Linked DNA regions of Variovorax paradoxus. The protein of the gene in region 2 interacts with the protein of the main gene of each other region in a pairwise test. Links are inferred from orthologs where the notes say so. Each region holds a gene or a part of one and is shown on either strand. Other genes may lie near its edges.

Region 1 (9,091 bases), 3.6 Mb from region 2 along the record:
GCCCGACGCCGGCGCCGAGACCCTGCCGCCCGTCGGTTCCGACGCGCCCGATACGCAGACCGACCGGCCTCACAGCGTGAGCCCGCCCGCCGCCGCGGCTGCCGCGGCCGGGGAAGCACCGATGGCCGCTGGCGCGACTCCGATGCCCGTGTCGCGACTGGCGCACGACGGCGCGCTCGAAGAAGCCGTCATCCGTTTCGCGCATGGCGACGACACCGGCGCCGAAGCCATCCTGCTGCAGGCCCTGGCCTCCGAGAGCGCCGCCGCGACCGAAGCCGAAGGCAGCCCCGCCGCCGAGCGCGACGACAGCCGCTGGCGTGCCCTGTTCGACCTGTATCGCGCGACCGGCGATGCCGCCAAGTTCGCGGCCGCGCGCATGCGCTATGCGCAGCGCATGCGGCGCATGGGGCCCGACTGGGTCTCGCTCGAAGAGCTGGCCCGCAGCGTCAAGGCCGTAACCGCCAGCGAGGAGGCCGGCGCGGCCTCCGAAGGCCCGTCTCAGGCCGATTGGGTCTCGCCCGCGCACCTGGCGCGCGAAGGCCTGGTGGAACTCACGCGTGCGCTGTCGAAGGCCGGCTCGGTCTGGACGCTCGACTGGCGTGCCCTGGCAGCCATCGGTGCCGACGCGGCCGCCCCGCTGCGGGTGCTGTTCACCCACTGGTCCGATTCGCCGGTGCAGCTGCGCTTCATGGGTTCGGCCCAGTTGCTGGCCGTGCTGTCCGAGGCCGCGCCCAACAACGACCGCAGCACCGAAGACGTCTGGTGGCAGCTGCACCTGGCGGCGCTGCGCATGATGCACCTGCCCGACGACTTCGAGCTGGTGGCGCTCAACTACTGCATCACCTACGAGGTGTCGCCGCCCTCGTGGCAAGACCCGCGCGGGGAGTGCACCTCGCTGGCCGCGCCGCCGGCGAGCCGTCCCAGCTCGGTGTGGTCGCTGCTGTCGGTCGGCGGCGATTCCGAGAGCTTTCCGTCCACCGACAGCGGTTTTGCCGCGCTGGCGGGCGACCTGCGGGGCGAATCCCTGTCGAGCTGGCAGCGGCTGGACAACGACCTGCGCCACACCACGGCGCCGGTCATTTCGTGCGCCGCGCTGCTGCGCATGGACCTGGCCGCCGCCGGCACGCTGCTGAGCTGGGTGCGCACGCGGGACGCCAACGGCGAGCGGGTGCAGTTCGTCGATGCGCACCGGCTGATCGGCGCGCTGTTCACGCTGGTAGGTATTACCGATCACGCCACGGTCGCGCTTAGGAAAAACTAAGGCGCCGGGCGGCCTTGCCGCGGGTTGCATTGCCCCGGGCCATCCCCAGATGGCTTCGATGGAACAGTTTCACGGCACCACCATCGTGAGCGTGCGCCGCAAGACCCCCCAAGGCGATCAGGTCGCCATCGGCGGGGACGGGCAGGTCACTCTCGGCAATATCGTCATCAAGGGCACGGCGCGCAAAGTGCGCCGGCTCTATCACGGCAAGGTGCTGGCAGGTTTTGCCGGCGCCACCGCCGACGCCTTCACGCTCTTCGAGCGCTTCGAGGCCAAGCTCGAAAAGCACCAGGGGCACCTGACCCGCGCGGCCGTCGAGCTCACCAAGGACTGGCGCACCGACCGCGTGCTGCGCAAGCTCGAGGCCATGCTGGCCGTGGCCGACGCCACCACCTCGCTCATCATCACCGGCAACGGTGACGTGCTGGAGCCCGAGGACGGCGTGATCGCCATCGGTTCCGGCGGCGCCTATGCCCAGTCGGCCGCCAAGGCGCTGATCGAGAACACCGAGCTTTCGGCCGAGCAGATCGTGCGCAAATCGCTGTCGATCGCCGGAGAAATCTGCATTTACACGAACATGAACCACACCGTGGAAGCGCTCTGACCATGTCCATGACCCCCCAGGAAATCGTCTCCGAGCTGGACAACCACATCGTCGGCCAGCCCGCCGCCAAGCGCGCCGTGGCCATTGCCCTGCGCAACCGCTGGCGCCGCCAGCAGGTCGACGACAAGCTGCGCCACGAGATCACGCCCAAGAACATCCTCATGATCGGCCCCACGGGCGTGGGCAAGACCGAGATCGCGCGCCGCCTCGCGCGGCTGGCCGACGCGCCCTTCATCAAGGTCGAGGCCACCAAGTTCACTGAGGTGGGCTACGTGGGCAAGGACGTCGATTCGATCATTCGCGACCTCGCCGAGATCGCCGTCAAGCAGACGCGCGAATCCGAAAGCGCCAAGGTGCGCGCGCGTGCCGAGGATGCCGCCGAAGAGCGAATCCTCGACGTGCTGCTGCCCCCGGCGCGCGGTGCCGACGGCGCACCTCCGGCGCTCGACGCGCCCAATCCCACGCGCCAGGCCTTCCGCAAGAAGCTGCGCGAGCATCAGCTCGACGACAAGGAAATCGAGCTCGACCTCGCCGAGACGCGCACGCCGCTGGAAATCATGGGCCCGGCCGGCATGGAGGAAATGACCGAGCAGCTGCGCGGCATGTTCGGCCAGATGGGGCAGGGCAAGCGCAAGACCCGCAAGCTCAAGATCGGCGAGGCCATGCGCCTGCTGGTCGACGAAGAGGCCGCCAAGCTGGTCAACGAGGACGAGATCCGCGCCCAGGCCATCACCAACGCCGAGCAGAACGGCATCGTCTTCATCGACGAGATCGACAAGGTCGCCACGCGCAGCGAAGCGCAGGGCTCCGACGTGTCGCGCCAGGGCGTTCAGCGCGACCTGCTGCCGCTGGTGGAAGGCACGGCCGTCACCACCAAGTACGGCGTGGTGCGCACCGACCACATGCTTTTCATCGCGAGCGGCGCGTTCCACCTGAGCAAGCCGAGCGACCTGATTCCCGAGCTGCAGGGGCGCTTTCCGATTCGCGTCGAGCTGCAGTCGCTGTCGGTGTCGGACTTCGAGAGCATCCTCACGCAGACCCGCGCGTCGCTCGTGAAGCAGTACCAGGCGCTGCTGGCCACCGAGGGCGTGACGCTCGACTTCACGCCCGAAGGCGTGAACCGGCTGGCGACCATTGCCTTCGAGGTGAACGAGCGCACCGAGAACATCGGCGCGCGCCGCCTGTCGACCGTGATGGAGCGTCTGCTGGATGAGGTAAGCTTCGACGCGACCCGCCTTGAAGGCCAATCGATCCGCATCGATGCCGCCTACGTCGACCAGCGCCTCGCGGCACTAAGTCACGACGAAGATCTTTCGCGCTTCATCCTCTGAAGCTGCCCTTTGGTTCCCCCTGTAACGGGGGAATCCTTCACGCATCACTTTCACTGCGTGAGCTAAGTACTTCATTCTCAACGAAATTCGCCGATTCCACGGATTTGGAATCGGCGCTAAGTCGTTGATTCCATTACAAAAAATACCCCGAACGGCCAGTTGCGCCCCAAGTGTTTCCTGCTACAGTGCAAAAAAGTGCAGTTAAGTGGGAAAAAGTGCGGGTAGTGCCCCCTTCGGGTGCCGCAGCACCTCCCAACACAGGGGTTTCGTGGTCGTGTTTCAAGGCGCTTCATCGCTCAGTCTGGATGCCAAGGGGCGGCTCTCCGTGCCGACCCGGCATCGCGACGTCCTGAGCGCCACGGCAGGCGGCCAGCTCACGATCACCAAGCATCCGCACGGATGCCTGATGGTGTTCCCCCGTCCCGAATGGGAAAAATTCCGCGATCGCATCGCCGAGCTGCCGATGTCGGCGCAGTGGTGGAAGCGCATCTTCCTGGGCAACGCCATGGACGTCGAGATGGACGGCACCGGCCGCATCCTGGTGTCGCCCGAACTGCGCGCGGCCACCGGCATCACGCGCGAGACGCTGCTGCTGGGCATGGGCAACCACTTCGAACTCTGGGACAAGGCCACTTACGAGGCCAAGGAGGCCGAGGCCGCCCAGGGCGAGATGCCGGATGTGTTTCAGGACTTCGCGTTCTGAGGATTCACGTGACTACCCCATGGACTCATACGACCGTCTTGCTGAACGAAGCGGTGGAAGCCCTTCTTTCCGGCAGCACGGCGGCAACCGGCACCTACGTGGACGCCACCTTCGGGCGGGGAGGGCATGCGCGTGCCATCCTCTCCAGGCTGGCGCCGGAAGGCAGGCTGATCGCATTCGACAAGGATGCGGAAGCAGTGGCCGAAGCAGCGCGCATCTCCGATGCGCGTTTTTCTATCCGCCACCAGGGATTCCGCTCGCTGGGCGAACTGCCCGACGCGAGCATCGACGGCTTGCTGATGGATCTGGGCGTGAGCTCGCCCCAGATCGACAACCCGGTGCGCGGTTTCAGTTTTCGTTTCGACGGCCCGCTCGACATGCGCATGGACACCACGCGCGGCGAGAGCGTGGCCGAGTGGCTGGCAACGGCCGAACTCCAGCAGATTGCAGAGGTGATCCGTGACTATGGCGAAGAACGGTTTGCTGTTCAGATTGCAAAGGCGATTGTTGCTCGCCGACAAGAACGGGGCCCAATTTCAACCACCACCGAACTGGCCGAGCTCGTGGCTGGCACGGTCAAAACCCGCGAGCAGGGCCAGAACCCTGCAACGCGCACATTTCAGGCTTTTCGGATTTTCATCAACGCCGAGCTTGAAGAGCTGCAACAGGCGCTAGAAGCGAGCCTTTCCGTGCTGAAGCCCGGCGGACGTCTTGCGGTGATCAGCTTCCACTCGCTGGAAGACCGCATCGTCAAGCAGTTCATCGCCAAGCACTCGAAGGAGGTCTACGACCGCCGCGCGCCCTTTGCCGCCCCCAAGGTGATGAAGCTGAACGCGCTTGAGCGCATCAAGCCATCCCAGGCCGAGGTGAGCGGCAACCCGCGCTCGCGCAGCGCCATCTTGCGCGTCGCCGAACGCACCGAGGCCAACTGACCATGGCCCGGCTTAACCTGTTGCTGCTGCTGGCTGTGATTGCCACGGCGCTGTACCTCGTTCATACGCAGTACCAATCGCGTCAGCTCTACACCGAGCTCGACCGCGTGCAGCAGGAAGCCCGCCGCCTGGAACTGGACCGCGACCGCCTGCAGGTCGAGAAGCGCGCCCAGGCCACGCCGCTGCGCGTCGAGAAGCTCGCCAAGGAGCAGCTGCAAATGCGCACCACCTCGCCGGCCATCACGCAGTACGTGCGGCCCGACGGTTCGGTGATTCCGGCCGTGGCGCCGCTGCCGCCGGCCACGCCCGCGGGCGCCAAGCCGGCCGCGAAGCCCGCGGCCAAACCCGCCACCGCAGCGAGGTCCGCACGATGACCCGCGGCAACCGCAGCGTGCGCTACACCACCAGCCCCTTGCTCGCGAGCAAGACGCCGGTGTGGCGCAGCAAGTTCATCGTCGCCGGCATCGCGCTCGGCTTCGTCATGCTGGCGGGCCGGGCTGCGTACGTGCAGGTGCTCAACAACAGCTTCTTCCAGCGGCAGGGCGAAGTGCGCTTCGCGCGCACGCTCGAAATGCCGGCCAACCGCGGCCGCATCCTCGACCGCAACGGACTCATCCTCGCCTCCAGCGTGGTGGCGCCCAGCATCTGGGCCATTCCCGAGGACATCGAGCGCGACGACCCCGAGGTGCGCGCCAAGCTCAAGCAGGTGGCCAAGCTGCTCGAGATGCCGCAGAAGGACTTCGACAAGAAGCTGGAAGACGAGGACAAGACCTTCGTCTGGATCAAGCGCCAGGTCGACGAGCCCATCGCCAAGCAGATCGCGGCCATGAACCTCAAAGGCATCTACCAGCGCAAGGAATACAAGCGCCAGTACCCCGAGGGCGAGGCCGCCGCGCACGTGGTGGGCTTCACCAACGTGGAAGACAGCGGCCAGGAAGGCATCGAGCTCGCGTTCAACAAGGAACTGGCGGGCAAGACCGGCTCGCGCCGCGTCATCAAGGACCGGCTGGGCCGCGTGGTCGAGGGCGTGGGCGAACTGGTGCCGCCGCTGGACGGCCAGGACATCCAGCTCAGCGTCGACAGCAAGGTGCAGTTCTTCGCCTACCAGAAGCTGCGCGACGCGGTGATCGCCCGCAAGGCCAAGGCCGGCAGCGTGGTGGTCCTCGACTCCACCACCGGCGAAGTGCTGGCGCTGGCCAACTACCCGAGCTACGTGCCCGACAAGCGCCAGAACCTCACCGGCGAGCAACTGCGCAACCGCGCGCTCACCGACACCTTCGAGCCCGGCTCGACCATGAAGCCCATCACGGTCGGCATGGCGCTGGAAGCCGGCCGCGTGAAGCCGTCGACGGTGATCGACACCGCGCCCGGCCGCTACCAGATCGGCGGCTTCACCATCAGCGACACCCACAACTACGGTTCGCTGACGGTCGAGGGCGTGATCCAGAAGTCGAGCAACGTGGGCGCGCTCAAGATCGCCCAGAAGATGACCCCGCACGAGATGTGGGACACCTACACCGCGCTCGGCTACGGTCAGAAGCCGCAGATCCAGTTCCCCGGCGCCGTGACCGGCCGGCTGCGTCCGTGGAAGACCTGGAAGCCGGTCGAACAGGCCACCATGGCCTACGGCTACGGCCTGTCGGCATCGCTGTTCCAAATGGCGCATTCGTACACCTCGTTCGCGCACGACGGCTCGCTCATCCCGGTCACCATTCTCAAGAACTCCGAGCCGCCGACCGGCGTGCGGGTGTTCTCGCCGTCGAACGCGCTGGCTGTTCGCAAGATGCTGCAGATGGCCGCCGGCCCCGGCGGCACCGGCACGCGCGCTCAGACCGTGGGCTACTCGGTCGGCGGCAAGTCGGGCACGGCCCACAAGCAGGTTGGCAAGGGTTACGCGAGTAACAAATATCGTGCGTGGTTCACCGGCATGGCGCCGATCGAGAAGCCGCGCATCATCGTCGCCGTGATGATCGACGAGCCCACCGACGGCCAGTACTTCGGCGGCCTGGCAGCGGCTCCCGTGTTCAGCGAAGTCGTGCAGCAGACCCTGCGCATGATGAACGTACCGCCCGATCTGGCGGTCAAACCGCTTGTGATGACGCAAGGCGTCGACGAGAGCTTCTGAACATGCTGACCTTCACTTCCCCCCAACTGGTGGCCGCCTGGCTCAAGGAGCGCGCGCCGCAGGCCGCCATGCATGCCGACAGCCGTGCCGTGGGCGCGGGCGACATCTTCGTCGCCTGGCCGGGCGCGGCCACCGACGGCCGCAAGCATGTGGCGTCCGCGCTGGCGCAGGGCGCCGCGGTCTGCCTGGTCGAGCACGAAGGCGTCGAGCCCTTCGGCTTCGACGGTGACGAGCGCATCGTGAGCTACCCCGGCCTCAAGGCCGCCACCGGGCCGATCGCCTCGGCCTTCTACGACAACCCCTCGGCGCTGCTCGACGTGCTGGCCGTGACCGGCACCAACGGCAAGACCTCCACCGCCTGGTGGCTGGCCGAATCGCTCTCCACGCTGCGCGCGGCTGGCGGCGTGCGCGTGATGAAGCCCGACGGCACCATGCAGCGCGACGCGCCGTCGCCCTGCGCAGTGATGGGCACGCTCGGCGTCGGCGTGCCGCCCGAGCTGACCTACACCGGCCTGACCACGCCCGACCCCGTGATGATGCAGCGCGAGCTGCGCTCGCTGGTCGAGCGCGGCTTCGGTGCCTGCGCCATCGAGGCTTCGTCCATCGGCATCGCCGAGCGCCGGCTCGACGGCGCGCAGATCGCGGTGGCCGTGTTCACCAACTTCACGCAGGACCACCTCGACTACCACGGCAGCATGGACGCCTACTGGCAGGCCAAGGCCGAGCTGTTCCGCTGGCCCGGCCTGCGCGCGGCGGTGATCAACATCGACGACACGCACGGCGCCAGCCTGTGCGCGAACCTGATCGACGCCGGCATCGGCGCGCTCGACGTCTGGACCGTCTCGGCCGGCGGCAAGCCGGCACGCCTCGTGGCACGCGACATCGGCTACGACGCGCAGGGCCTGCAGTTCTCGGTGGCCGAACACGGCACCGCGGCCGTGGAGCGCCTGTCGACCGGCCTGATCGGCCAGTACAACGTGGCCAACCTGCTGGGCGTGCTCGGCACCCTGCGCGCGCTGGGCCTCACGCTGGCCCAGGCCGCGGCCGCCTGCGCCAATCTCACCAGCGTGCCGGGCCGCATGGACCGCGCCGGCACCGGCGACGGTGCGCCGCTGGCCGTGGTCGACTACGCCCACACGCCCGACGCCCTCGACAAGGCCCTGATCGGCCTGCGTCCGCTCGCCCAGCAGCGCGGCGGCGCGCTCTGGTGCCTGTTCGGCTGCGGCGGCGACCGCGACCCCATCAAGCGCCCGATGATGGCCGCGGTGGCGGAGCGCCAGGCCGACCGCGTGATCGTCACCAGCGACAACCCGCGCAGCGAAAAGCCCGACGCCATCATCAGCCAGGTGCTGCTCGGCTTCTCGCGCCCTGAAGTCGCACAGGTGCAGCCTGACCGCGCCCTCGCCATCGCCGACGCCATCGCGCAGGCAGCCCCGCAGGACGTGGTGCTCATCGCCGGCAAGGGCCACGAGGCCTGGCAGGAAATCGCCGGCCAGCGCATCGAGTTCTCCGACAAGACCCATGCGCTGCAGGCGCTGGCAAAGCGAGGTGGCGCATGACCGACAGCACGCCGCTCGGCATCACGCTGGCACAGGCGCAGCAATGGATTCCCGGTTCGCGCCTGGTGGGTGACGCCTCGACCGTCATCGCCCGCGTGCACACCGACACGCGCACGCTCGCTGCCGGCGACCTGTTCGTCGCGCTCAAGGGCGAGCGCTTCGACGCCAACGAATTCCTCGCCGAGGCGAAGAAGCAGGGCGCAGTGGCCGCCATCGCACACCACGGCCTCGAAGCCGCCGGCCTGGCCGGCCTGGAGGTGCCCGATTCGCTTCTGGCGCTGGGTGCGCTCGGCGCCGGCTGGCGCGCGCAGTTCACGCTGCCATTGATTGCCGTCACCGGCAGCAACGGCAAGACCACGGTCACGCAGATGATCGCGGCGGTGCTGTTCGCCGCGCGCGCCGACCGCGGCGAAAGCGCCCTGGCCACGGCCGGCAACTTCAACAACGAGATCGGCGTGCCGCTCACGCTGCTGCGCCTGCGCGCGCAGCACCAGCGCGCCGTGCTCGAACTGGGCATGAACCATCCGGGCGAGATCGCGCGGCTGGCCGCCATGTCGCGCCCGACCATCGCGCTGG
Region 2 (9,224 bases):
GTGGCGGATTTGAAGGGCAAGACGCTGGCCATCAAGACGGGCACCTCCGCCGCCGACTACGCCAAGGCCAACTTCGCGGGCACCGAGCTGCGCCAGTTCCCGAACATCGACAACGCCTATCTCGAACTGATGACCGGCCGCGTCGATGCCGCCATGCACGACACGCCCAACGTCCTCTACTACATCGCGACCGCCGGGGCGGGCAAGGCCCGGGCAGTCGGCCCGCAGATGATGGCGCAGCAGTACGGCATCGGCTTCCCCAAGGGCAGCCCCCTGGTGGTGCAGGTGAACGGCGCGCTGGCGAAGATCAAGGCCGACGGCCGCTACGCCGCCATCTACCGCAAGTGGTTCAAGACCGAGCCGCCGAAGCCCTGAGCGGACCATCGCGGAGCCATTCATGGATTTCGACTGGTCAGTGATCGCCGGCGCGTTGCCGGCATTGGCGAAGGGCGCCCGCCTCACGGTGCTCATCACCGTGGCGGGGCTGCTGGGCGGCACGCTGCTCGGCGTGCTGTTCGGCCTGATGCGCGCCTATGGCAACCGCCTCGTCGGCGGCCTGGGCTTCGCCTACGTGGGGCTCGTGCGCGGCACGCCCATCGTGGTGCAGGTCATGTTCATCTACTTCGCATTGCCCGGCCTGCTGGGCGTGCGCGTGGACCCGATGACGGCGGCCATCGCCTCCATCGTCATCAACTCGGGCGCCTACATCGCGGAAATCGTCCGCGGCGCCTTTCTTTCGGTGCCGAAGGGGCTGAGCGAGGCGGGGCTGGCGATGGGCCTGCCGCGCTGGCGCGTGCTGGCCTTCGTCGTCGGGCCGGTCGCGTTCCGGCGCATGACGCCGGCGCTGGGCAATCAATTCATCGTGAGCCTGAAGGACACCTCGCTCTTCATCGTCATCGGTGTCGGCGAGCTCACCCGCCAGGGGCAGGAAATCATGGCGGCCAACTTCAGGGCCATCGAGATATGGACCGCGGTCGCGGTGATCTATCTCATGCTGATCGGCGTGCTGACGCTGGCCCTGAGAACCGTCGAGAAAAGGATGCGCATCCTGTGAACATCGTCGAATTCAAGAATGTGGAAAAGCGCTTCGGCGCCAACACGGTGCTCGACCGAGTGAACCTGCAGATCCGCCATGGCGAGGTCGTCGTGCTGATCGGTCCCTCGGGCTCGGGCAAGTCGACGCTCCTGCGCTGCATCAACGCGCTCGAGCAGATCGACGGCGGCGACCTGCTTGTGGGCGGCCTGAGCGTGCGCGGCGGCAACGCCGTGGTGCGCGAGATCCGCCAGGAAGCGGGCATGGTGTTCCAGCAGTTCAACCTGTTTCCGCAGATGACGGCGCTGGAGAACGTCGCCTTCGGGCCGCGGCAGGTGCGCGGCGCCTCCAGGTCGCAGGCGCAGGCACAGGCGACCGAACTGCTCGCCAAGGTGGGCCTTGCCGGGCGCATGCACCATCACCCGAGCGAACTCTCCGGCGGACAGCAGCAGCGTGTCGCCATCGCCCGCGCGCTGGCCGTCAAGCCCAAGCTGATGCTGTTCGACGAGCCGACCTCCGCGCTCGACCCCGAACTTCGCCAGGAGGTGCTGCGCGTCATGCAGTCGCTGGCGGAGGAGGGCATGACGATGGTCGTCGTGACGCACGAGATGCAGTTCGCCCGCAAGGTCGGCACGCGGCTGATCTTCATGGAGCACGGCCACATCACGGTCGACGGGCCGCCGGCGGAGTTGCTGGACAACCCGCCGAACCAGCGCCTGCGCGATTTTCTTCAGCACGTGGAGTGACATGCCGACATTGAATTACCTCGAGGCCAAGGGATCGCCCTTCGAGACGGGACAGGCGCTCGGCCGCTTCGGCGCCGCCGCCATGCAGGACTACGCGCGCACTTCGCCAGCCTGGGCGACGGTGATGCGCCATCGCGGCACGCCGGCCGCCGAGGCCATGGCCGCGCTGGTGCGCGCGCGCTTTCCGCGCATCTGGAGCGAGTTGCAGGGCCTTGCGGCCGGACTGGAACTGCCGTTCGAAGACGTGTTCCTGTGGAACTGCCGCGGCGACCTGTGGGCCATGGCGCCGGACGGGTGCACCACGGTGCAGCAGGCGGGCGTGCAGCGCCGCATCACCCACAACGAAGACGGCGACCCGGCCTTCGCCGGGCGGTGCGCGATCGCGGCGTGCGCGGTGGAGGGCGGTGCGTCTTTCGCTTCCTTCGTCTATCCGGGATCGCTGCCGGGCCATACCTTCGCGGTGACCGAGCGCGGCCTTGCCATGACGGTGAACAACCTGCGATGCCTGAACGTGCGGCCCGGCGTTCCGCGGATGGTTCTCACGCGTGCGCTGCTGGAGGCGGGCAGCCTGCAGGAGGTGCGCGAACTGCTGGCATCCGGCGAGCGTGCGGGCGGCTTCCATCTCACCGTGGCGCACCGGGCGTCGCCCGAGTTGCTCGGCGTGGAGTTCAGCTCCGAGGCCCTTTCGGTCGTCGAGATCGCGGGACGGCGGCTGCATGCCAACCACGCGCTGCATCCGGCGCTGGGCGATCTGCCGCAGATCGTCACCGGTTCATCGCGGCATCGGCAGCAACGCGGCGATGCGCTGCTCGCCGTGGGCGACGATCCGCTGCATCTGCTGGCCGACAGCGGCGACGCGTCGTTCCCCATCCTGCGCGCCGACCCGGCCGACAGCGACGGCGAGAACACGATGGCCACCGCGGACATCCGCATCGGCCCCGCGCGCGTCGAATGGCAGGTGTACGAGCACCCCTTGCAGCCGCCGCGATTCCATATGATCGACGGCCATGCAAGCATCGAACCAAACCAGCGTGCCCAACCCGCCTGAGATCGAGGCCGACGGTGCTTCGCCGCCTCGCACCGTCGAGGCGCTGCGGGCGCTCACGATGCGCCTGGGGCGGGGCGATGCGCTGATCTCGATGGGCAGCAAGGCGCACAGCGTGCTGGCGCGCCTGGTCGAGCGGCCCGAAGAGGTCGCGGTGCGCACCATCACCGAGCTGGCCGAGTCGCTGGGTGTCAATGCGTCGACGCTGACCCGCCTGGCGACCCGCCTCGGCTATGCCGGCTTCGTCGAGTTCCAGACGGTGTTCCGCGACGGACTGGCTTCGCGGCACCGTCATTTCTACAGCGAGCAGGCCGGCCGGCTGGTCGCGCATGCTTCGGAGCGCAGCACTCCGCAGGACGGCACCGGGCAGCGCCCCGAGATCGACACCATGGTGCAGATCGCCAAGGACTCGATCGCCAACACCGAAGGCTTCCTCGCGCAGCTCTCGGCCGACGAACTGCAGCAGGCGGCCCGGCTGCTGGCCACGGCACCGCGGGTTCGCGTGCACGGCCTGCGGCAGTTCAGCGCGCTGGCGAGCTTCCTGGCCTATGGGCTGGCCATGGTGCGCGGCGACGTGGCCTTGCTCGATCCGCATGGGCTGGGCGTGGCCGAAGGCCTGGCCCAGTTGCAGCCCGGCGACCTGGTGGTCGTGACGAGCGTGGAGCCCTACACGCGCAGCATCGCCGAAACGGCGGCCGCCGCGGCCAAGGCCGGCATGGTCGTCGTCGCCATCACCGACCACCGCGCGTCACCGCTCGCGGCCTTCGCGAAGCATTCCTTCTTCGTGCCCCACGGCAGCGCCTTCTTCAGCAATTCGATGGGCGCCTACGTCATCTTCTGCGAAGGCCTGCTGAACCTGGTCGCGACCGACCTGGGCAAGAAGGCGCTGAAGGCGCTCGAGCGGCGCGAGCGCTTCATCGCCGACCTGGGCATCGAATAGCGACGCGCCCGAGGCTCAGTCCTCGAAGCCGCCGAACGAGATGTCCGGCGCGCTCGTGTTGTGCTTGGACGGCAGGCTGCGGCCGAAGCGCACCTGGGTGGCCTGCAGGCTCTTCACTTCGGGCAGCGGCAGCACCTGCTGCGCGGCCTGCGGCGAAGCCTGCCAACGCACCTCGCTCACGTCGGCGTTGTCCGGCGTCACGTACATCGATCGCAGCACCGCGAAGGGCTGCGCATTCACGGTCGGCTTCGACAGCGTGACGTCGAGCGCGGTGCGCGCGCGGCTGATTTCGTCGACGCGCGCCACCGCGCTGCCGCCATTCGCGAAGCGCACGCGGATCGCCAGCGGTTTCGGATCGACGTGGATCGACGCGATGCTCACCACCGGCCGCGCGGCCGCCTCGACGGGCCCGAGCAGGAAGGACGAGCCATACACGCCGTCGCCGAAGCGCGGGTCCGGCAGCGGCTTGAGCCGCCAGTAGCCGTCCGACGGATAGAGCACGATGGCCTCGAGCGCCTTGCCGTTCTCTTTCTTGAACACCTGCAGCAGATGGAAGCCCTTGTCCTTGCGCTTGCCCACGCTCACCGGCACGCTCTGCGGACGCCAGAAGCTCGGCAGCGTCATGCCGACGATGCGCCATTCGGCGTTGTCGAGCAGCACCACGGTGCGTTTCTTGAAACGGTGCGCGGGGTCGGTGGGGTGGGCGCCGCCGTCGAAGTTGCAGCCCGAGAAGTCGGGCGCGGTCACGTCGTTGCCGATCTTGTCGAGGTAGTCGGGCTGCAGCGCCTCGATGCGCATGTGGCGGATGCCGTCGCCGCGCAGGGTGAGGGAGACGTTGTCTTCCTCGGCGCAGGCGGTGGTCGTGGTGCCGTTTTCCACGGTGGCCGCGACGGGTGCCGCGGCGGCGTGGCCGGCGGTCAGCAGCAGGGCGGTAAGGGTAGAGATGACTGCGGGATTGGCGAGGCGCGCGGCTGTCGAAAGGGGCATCGGGTCTCCGGTGAAGGGGATGTGCGCGCCGCCGGCTTACTCGCGGCGCGAAATCAGGTCGCTGAAGAGCTTATGTTCGCATTCCGGGTCGGAGCATTTCTCGCAAGGCCATGACCACGAGGCGGGCTTCGCTTCGAGACGGCCACGCGCACGGGTGCGGCCTTCGCTGCCGGCGATCGAGTTGATCGCGTTCCAGGCATTGGCGAGCCGTTCGCCGCCGCTGCCATGCACCACGGCGAACGAGAGCTTCGCGCCGACGAGCGCGGCGCGCACCAGCGCGTCGGTCGGCTGCTGCGCATGCGGGCCGTCGCGCATCTCGTCGGCCACCCAGGGCAGGTCGAGCGCCGTGAGCAGCGTGATCGCATAGCGCCGCTGCGCGGCCAGGGCGCCTTCGTAGAGCGAGGTGTCTGCGAAAAGCTGCTCGCTGTAGACCGCCGTCATGAGCGCGGTGGTGTCGGCCACCACCACGCCCGACGCGGCGGCGACGCCGATGCGGCGGGTCTGCTCGTCGGCGATGGCCTGCTGCTCGGCGGGGCGCGGCGTGCGGCCTTCGCGCTCGCACCATTCGCGCAGGTATTCGCCCACGAGCGTCACCGGCGTGCCGCGGTCCTGCAGGCGCTGCGCGATGGCGCGCGCCAGCTCGGTCTTGCCGGTGCTTTCGGCGCCCAGCAGCGCAATGACGCAGCCGGTCGGCAGTGTGGGCGTCATGCGCGTGCCGCCTGCGGCAGGCGTTGCCGCCATGCCAGGTAGCCGGCCACGCTGAGCGCGGCGAACACCGCATACAGCCCGACCGTGAGCCACAGGCCCTTGTGGATGAACAGGCCCACGCTGACCACATTCACCGCCAGCCAGATCAGCCAGTTCTCGATGAACTTGCGGCCGAGCAGAAATTGCCCGACCAGACTCAGCCCCGTGGCGAAGCCGTCCCACCAGGGCACGTCGGTGTCGGTGAAGCGGCGCAGGAAGAGGGCGATGGCCGGCCAGGCCAATGCGCAGGCCGCCAGCGTGAGTGCAATGCCGCGCGGCGAAAGCCGGCTGACATGCAGGGCGCTACCGTCGGCCCGGTGGCCGCGCAGCCACTGGGTCCAGCCCCACAGGGCGACGAAAGCGAAGAAGACCTGGAGCGAGGCGTCGCCGTAGATGCGCGCCTTCGCGAAGACCGCCATGTAGAGCAGCGAACTGACGATGGCCAGCGGCCATCCCCAGTGAATCTCGCGCATGTTGCAGCCGACCATGGCAAGCGCCAGCACGGCTGCGACGAGTTCGAGCCAACTGACGGGTGAGCCCCAGAGCAAGAAAGCAGGGGCCGAGAGAAGCTCAAGAATCAGATTCGCCCCCAGCGGGCACCGACGCGGTCTGTTCGTGGGACACCGCGGAACCGGCTTTGCCGGGCCGCCGGTGCCGCCCCCTGGAAGGGGGTTGGCGAAGCGACACGAAGTGCGCGAAGACTGGGGGTCATCCTAGTGCGCGATTTGTACGAACACTTCGTTCGGCTTGACCATGCCGAGTTCCGCCCGCGCGCGTTCCTCGACCATTTCGAGGCCGTCCTTGAGGTCGTTGACCTCCGAGGTCAGGCGCTCGTTGTTCAGCGCGGCCTTGGCGTTGGCTTCCTTCTGGTCGGCCAGCTTGGTCCGCAGCTGCGCCACGTCGCGCACGCTGCCGCGCCCGTTCCACAGCTGCCACTGCAGGACGCCCAGCAGAAGCAGCAGGATGATCGGTGGAACGAAGCGGGCGCGCATGCGCGGGGCGTCCGGTGCGTTACTTCAGGTTGTAGAACGCGCCGCGGCCCGGGTACACGGCGATGTCGCCGAGGTCTTCTTCGATGCGCAGCAGCTGGTTGTACTTGGCGATGCGGTCCGAGCGCGACAGCGAGCCGGTCTTGATCTGGCCGGCATTGGTGCCCACCGCGATGTCGGCGATGGTGCTGTCTTCGGTTTCGCCCGAGCGGTGCGAGATGACTGCCGTGTAGCCCGCGCGCTTGGCCATCTCGATGGCGGCGAAGGTCTCGGTCAGCGTGCCGATCTGGTTGATCTTGATCAGGATCGAGTTGGCGATGCCCTTCTCGATGCCCTCTTGCAGGATCTTGGTGTTGGTGACGAACAGGTCGTCGCCTACCAGCTGCACGCGCTTGCCCAGGCGTTCGGTCAGGTGCTTCCAGCCGTCCCAGTCGCCTTCGTGCATGCCGTCTTCGATGCTGATGATCGGGTACTTGTCGACCCAGGTCGCGAGCATGTCGGTCCAGCTCTCGGAGGTGAGCGAGAGGTTCTCGCCCGACAGCACGTACTTGCCGTCCTTGTAGAACTCGCTGGCGGCGCAGTCCAGGCCCAGGGCGATCTGCTCGCCGGCCGTGTAGCCGGCCTTGTCGATGGCTTCCAGGATGAGCTGGATGGCCGCTTCGTGGCTCTCGACGCTGGGAGCGAAGCCGCCTTCGTCGCCGACCGCCGTGCTGATGCCGCGGTCGCCCAGGATCTTCTTCAGCGCATGGAACACTTCGGCGCCGTAGCGCACGGCCTCGCGGAAGCTCTTGGCGCCCACGGGGATGATCATGAACTCCTGCAGGTCGAGGCTGTTGTTGGCGTGCGCGCCGCCGTTGATGACGTTCATCATCGGCACCGGCAACTGCATGCCGCCCATGCCGCCGAAGTAGCGGTACAGCGGCAGGCCCGACTCCTCGGCCGCGGCGCGGGCCACGGCCATCGAGACGGCGAGGGTGGCGTTGGCGCCCAGGCGGGCCTTGTTGTCGGTGCCGTCCAGGTCGATCATCGTGCGATCGAGGAAGGCCTGTTCGCTGGCGTCGAGGCCGAGCACGGCTTCCGAGATCTCGGTGTTGATGTTCTCCACGGCCTTGAGCACGCCCTTGCCCAGGTAGCGGCTCTTGTCGCCGTCGCGCAGCTCGATGGCTTCGCGCGAACCGGTCGACGCGCCCGAGGGCACGGCCGCACGGCCCATGGTGCCCGACTCCAGCAGCACGTCGCATTCGACGGTGGGGTTGCCTCGGCTGTCGAGAATTTCGCGGCCGACGATGTCAACGATTGCACTCATCTTTTGTCTTTCTCTTTCGGTTCTCTTTGGCGGATGAATAAATGGGGCAGGGGGCTCAGAGGCCTTCGACGGCGATCATGTTCATGATCGCGGCACCGGCGCGCGCTTCGCGGGCCTTGAGGTATTCGGGCGTTTCGTAGAAGGCCTTGGCCTTCTCGAAGCTGGCGAACTTGAGGATGACGATGCGCGTGGGCTTCCAGTCGCCCTCCAGCGGCTGGACCTGGCCGCCGCGCACGCACACCTCGGCGCCGTGCGCCTGCATGGCGGCGCTCGACCACTTCTTGTATTCCTCGTACTGCGTCGGGTTGGTCACCTCGACGTGTGCGATGACGTATCCGCTGCTCATGCGACGGCCTTCAGTGCCTTGTTGGTGCTGCCGGCGCCCTTGTCCTTGTGCTCGAGCGCCGCCTTGATGAAGGCGTTGAACAGCGGATGGCCGCCCCACGGGGTCGACTTGAACTCGGGGTGGAACTGCACGCCCATGAACCACGGGTGCACGTCCTGCGGCAGCTCGACGATTTCGGTCAGGTGCTCGCGCTGCGTGAGCGCCGAGATCACGAGGCCGGCCTTGCGCAGTTCGTCGAGGTAGTTGACGTTGGCTTCGTAGCGGTGGCGGTGGCGCTCGGTGACCACGTCGCCGTAGATGCTGTGGGCCAGCGTACCGGGCGAGACGTCGGAGCTCTGCGCGCCCAGGCGCATGGTGCCGCCGAGGTCGGACTTCTCGTCGCGCGTCTTCACGGTGCCGTCGGCGTCCTTCCACTCGGTGATCAGCGCGATCACGGGGGTGGGCGTCTCGGGGTCGAACTCGGTGCTGTTGGCGTTCTTGAGGCCTGCCACGTGGCGGGCGTATTCGATGGTGGCCACCTGCATGCCCAGGCAGATGCCGAGGTAGGGCACCTTGCCTTCGCGGGCGAAGCGCGCGGCCGAGATCTTGCCTTCCACGCCGCGCTGGCCGAAGCCGCCGGGCACCAGGATGGCGTCGTACTTGGCCAGGCGGGACACGTCCTGCGCGTTGATGGTCTCGGAGTCGATGTAGTCGATCTTCACGCGCGCATGGTTCTTCATGCCGGCGTGGCGCAGGGCTTCGTTCAGCGACTTGTAGCTGTCCGACAGGTCCACGTACTTGCCGACCATGGCGATCGACACTTCCTTTTGCGGATGCTCGACTTCGTAGACCAGGTCGTCCCAGCGCTGCAGCTTGGCGGGCGGGGTGTTGATGCGCAGCTTGTCGCAGATCAGGCCGTCCAGGCCCTGCTCGTGCAGCATGCGGGGCACCTTGTAGATGGTGTCCACGTCCCACATGGAGATCACGCCCCATTCGGGCACGTTGGAGAACAGCGAGATCTTGGCGCGCTCGTCGTCGGGGATCGGGCGGTCGGCGCGGCACAGCAGGGCGTCGGCCTGAATGCCGATTTCGCGCAGCTTCTGCGC

What was found.
Region 1: the proteins of ftsB (region 2) and ftsL interact in binary tests that used the Escherichia coli proteins (3 or more experiments, as listed by UniProt). The link is inferred for Variovorax paradoxus from one-to-one orthologs.

Annotation. Positions count from the first base shown.
Region 1 is NZ_CP091716.1:1,528,729-1,537,819, forward strand. Bases 3,803-6,519 are described here. They hold ftsL (cell division protein FtsL), read left to right. Parts: upstream 3,803-4,833; coding sequence 4,834-5,205; downstream 5,206-6,519. Other genes in these bases: mraZ (division/cell wall cluster transcriptional repressor MraZ), read left to right, coding at 3,803-3,899; rsmH (16S rRNA (cytosine(1402)-N(4))-methyltransferase RsmH), read left to right, coding at 3,908-4,831; L3V85_RS07275 (peptidoglycan D,D-transpeptidase FtsI family protein), read left to right, coding at 5,202-6,519. Outside these bases: L3V85_RS07245 (STAS domain-containing protein), read left to right, coding at 1-1,261; ATP-dependent protease subunit HslV, read left to right, coding at 1,320-1,865; ATP-dependent protease ATPase subunit HslU, read left to right, coding at 1,868-3,196; more of mraZ, read left to right, coding at 3,471-3,802; more of L3V85_RS07275, read left to right, coding at 6,520-6,956; L3V85_RS07280 (UDP-N-acetylmuramoyl-L-alanyl-D-glutamate--2,6-diaminopimelate ligase), read left to right, coding at 6,959-8,515; L3V85_RS07285 (UDP-N-acetylmuramoyl-tripeptide--D-alanyl-D-alanine ligase), read left to right, coding at 8,512-9,091. UniProt on the Escherichia coli protein: Essential cell division protein. May link together the upstream cell division proteins, which are predominantly cytoplasmic, with the downstream cell division proteins, which are predominantly periplasmic.
Region 2 is NZ_CP091716.1:5,136,659-5,145,882, reverse strand. What follows is about bases 4,852-7,701. They hold ftsB (cell division protein FtsB), read right to left. Parts: upstream 6,491-7,701; coding sequence 6,212-6,490; downstream 4,852-6,211. Other genes in these bases: eno (phosphopyruvate hydratase), read right to left, coding at 6,510-7,701; pnuC (nicotinamide riboside transporter PnuC), read right to left, coding at 5,456-6,076; L3V85_RS23700 (AAA family ATPase), read right to left, coding at 4,852-5,459. Also shown: glutamine ABC transporter substrate-binding protein GlnH, read left to right, coding at 1-375; glutamine ABC transporter permease GlnP, read left to right, coding at 398-1,054; glutamine ABC transporter ATP-binding protein GlnQ, read left to right, coding at 1,051-1,779; L3V85_RS23715 (C45 family autoproteolytic acyltransferase/hydolase), read left to right, coding at 1,781-2,827; L3V85_RS23710 (MurR/RpiR family transcriptional regulator), read left to right, coding at 2,787-3,764; L3V85_RS23705 (hypothetical protein), read right to left, coding at 3,780-4,751; more of L3V85_RS23700, read right to left, coding at 4,788-4,851; more of eno, read right to left, coding at 7,702-7,793; L3V85_RS23680 (DUF1330 domain-containing protein), read right to left, coding at 7,849-8,139; L3V85_RS23675 (CTP synthase), read right to left, coding at 8,136-9,224. UniProt on the Escherichia coli protein: Essential cell division protein. May link together the upstream cell division proteins, which are predominantly cytoplasmic, with the downstream cell division proteins, which are predominantly periplasmic.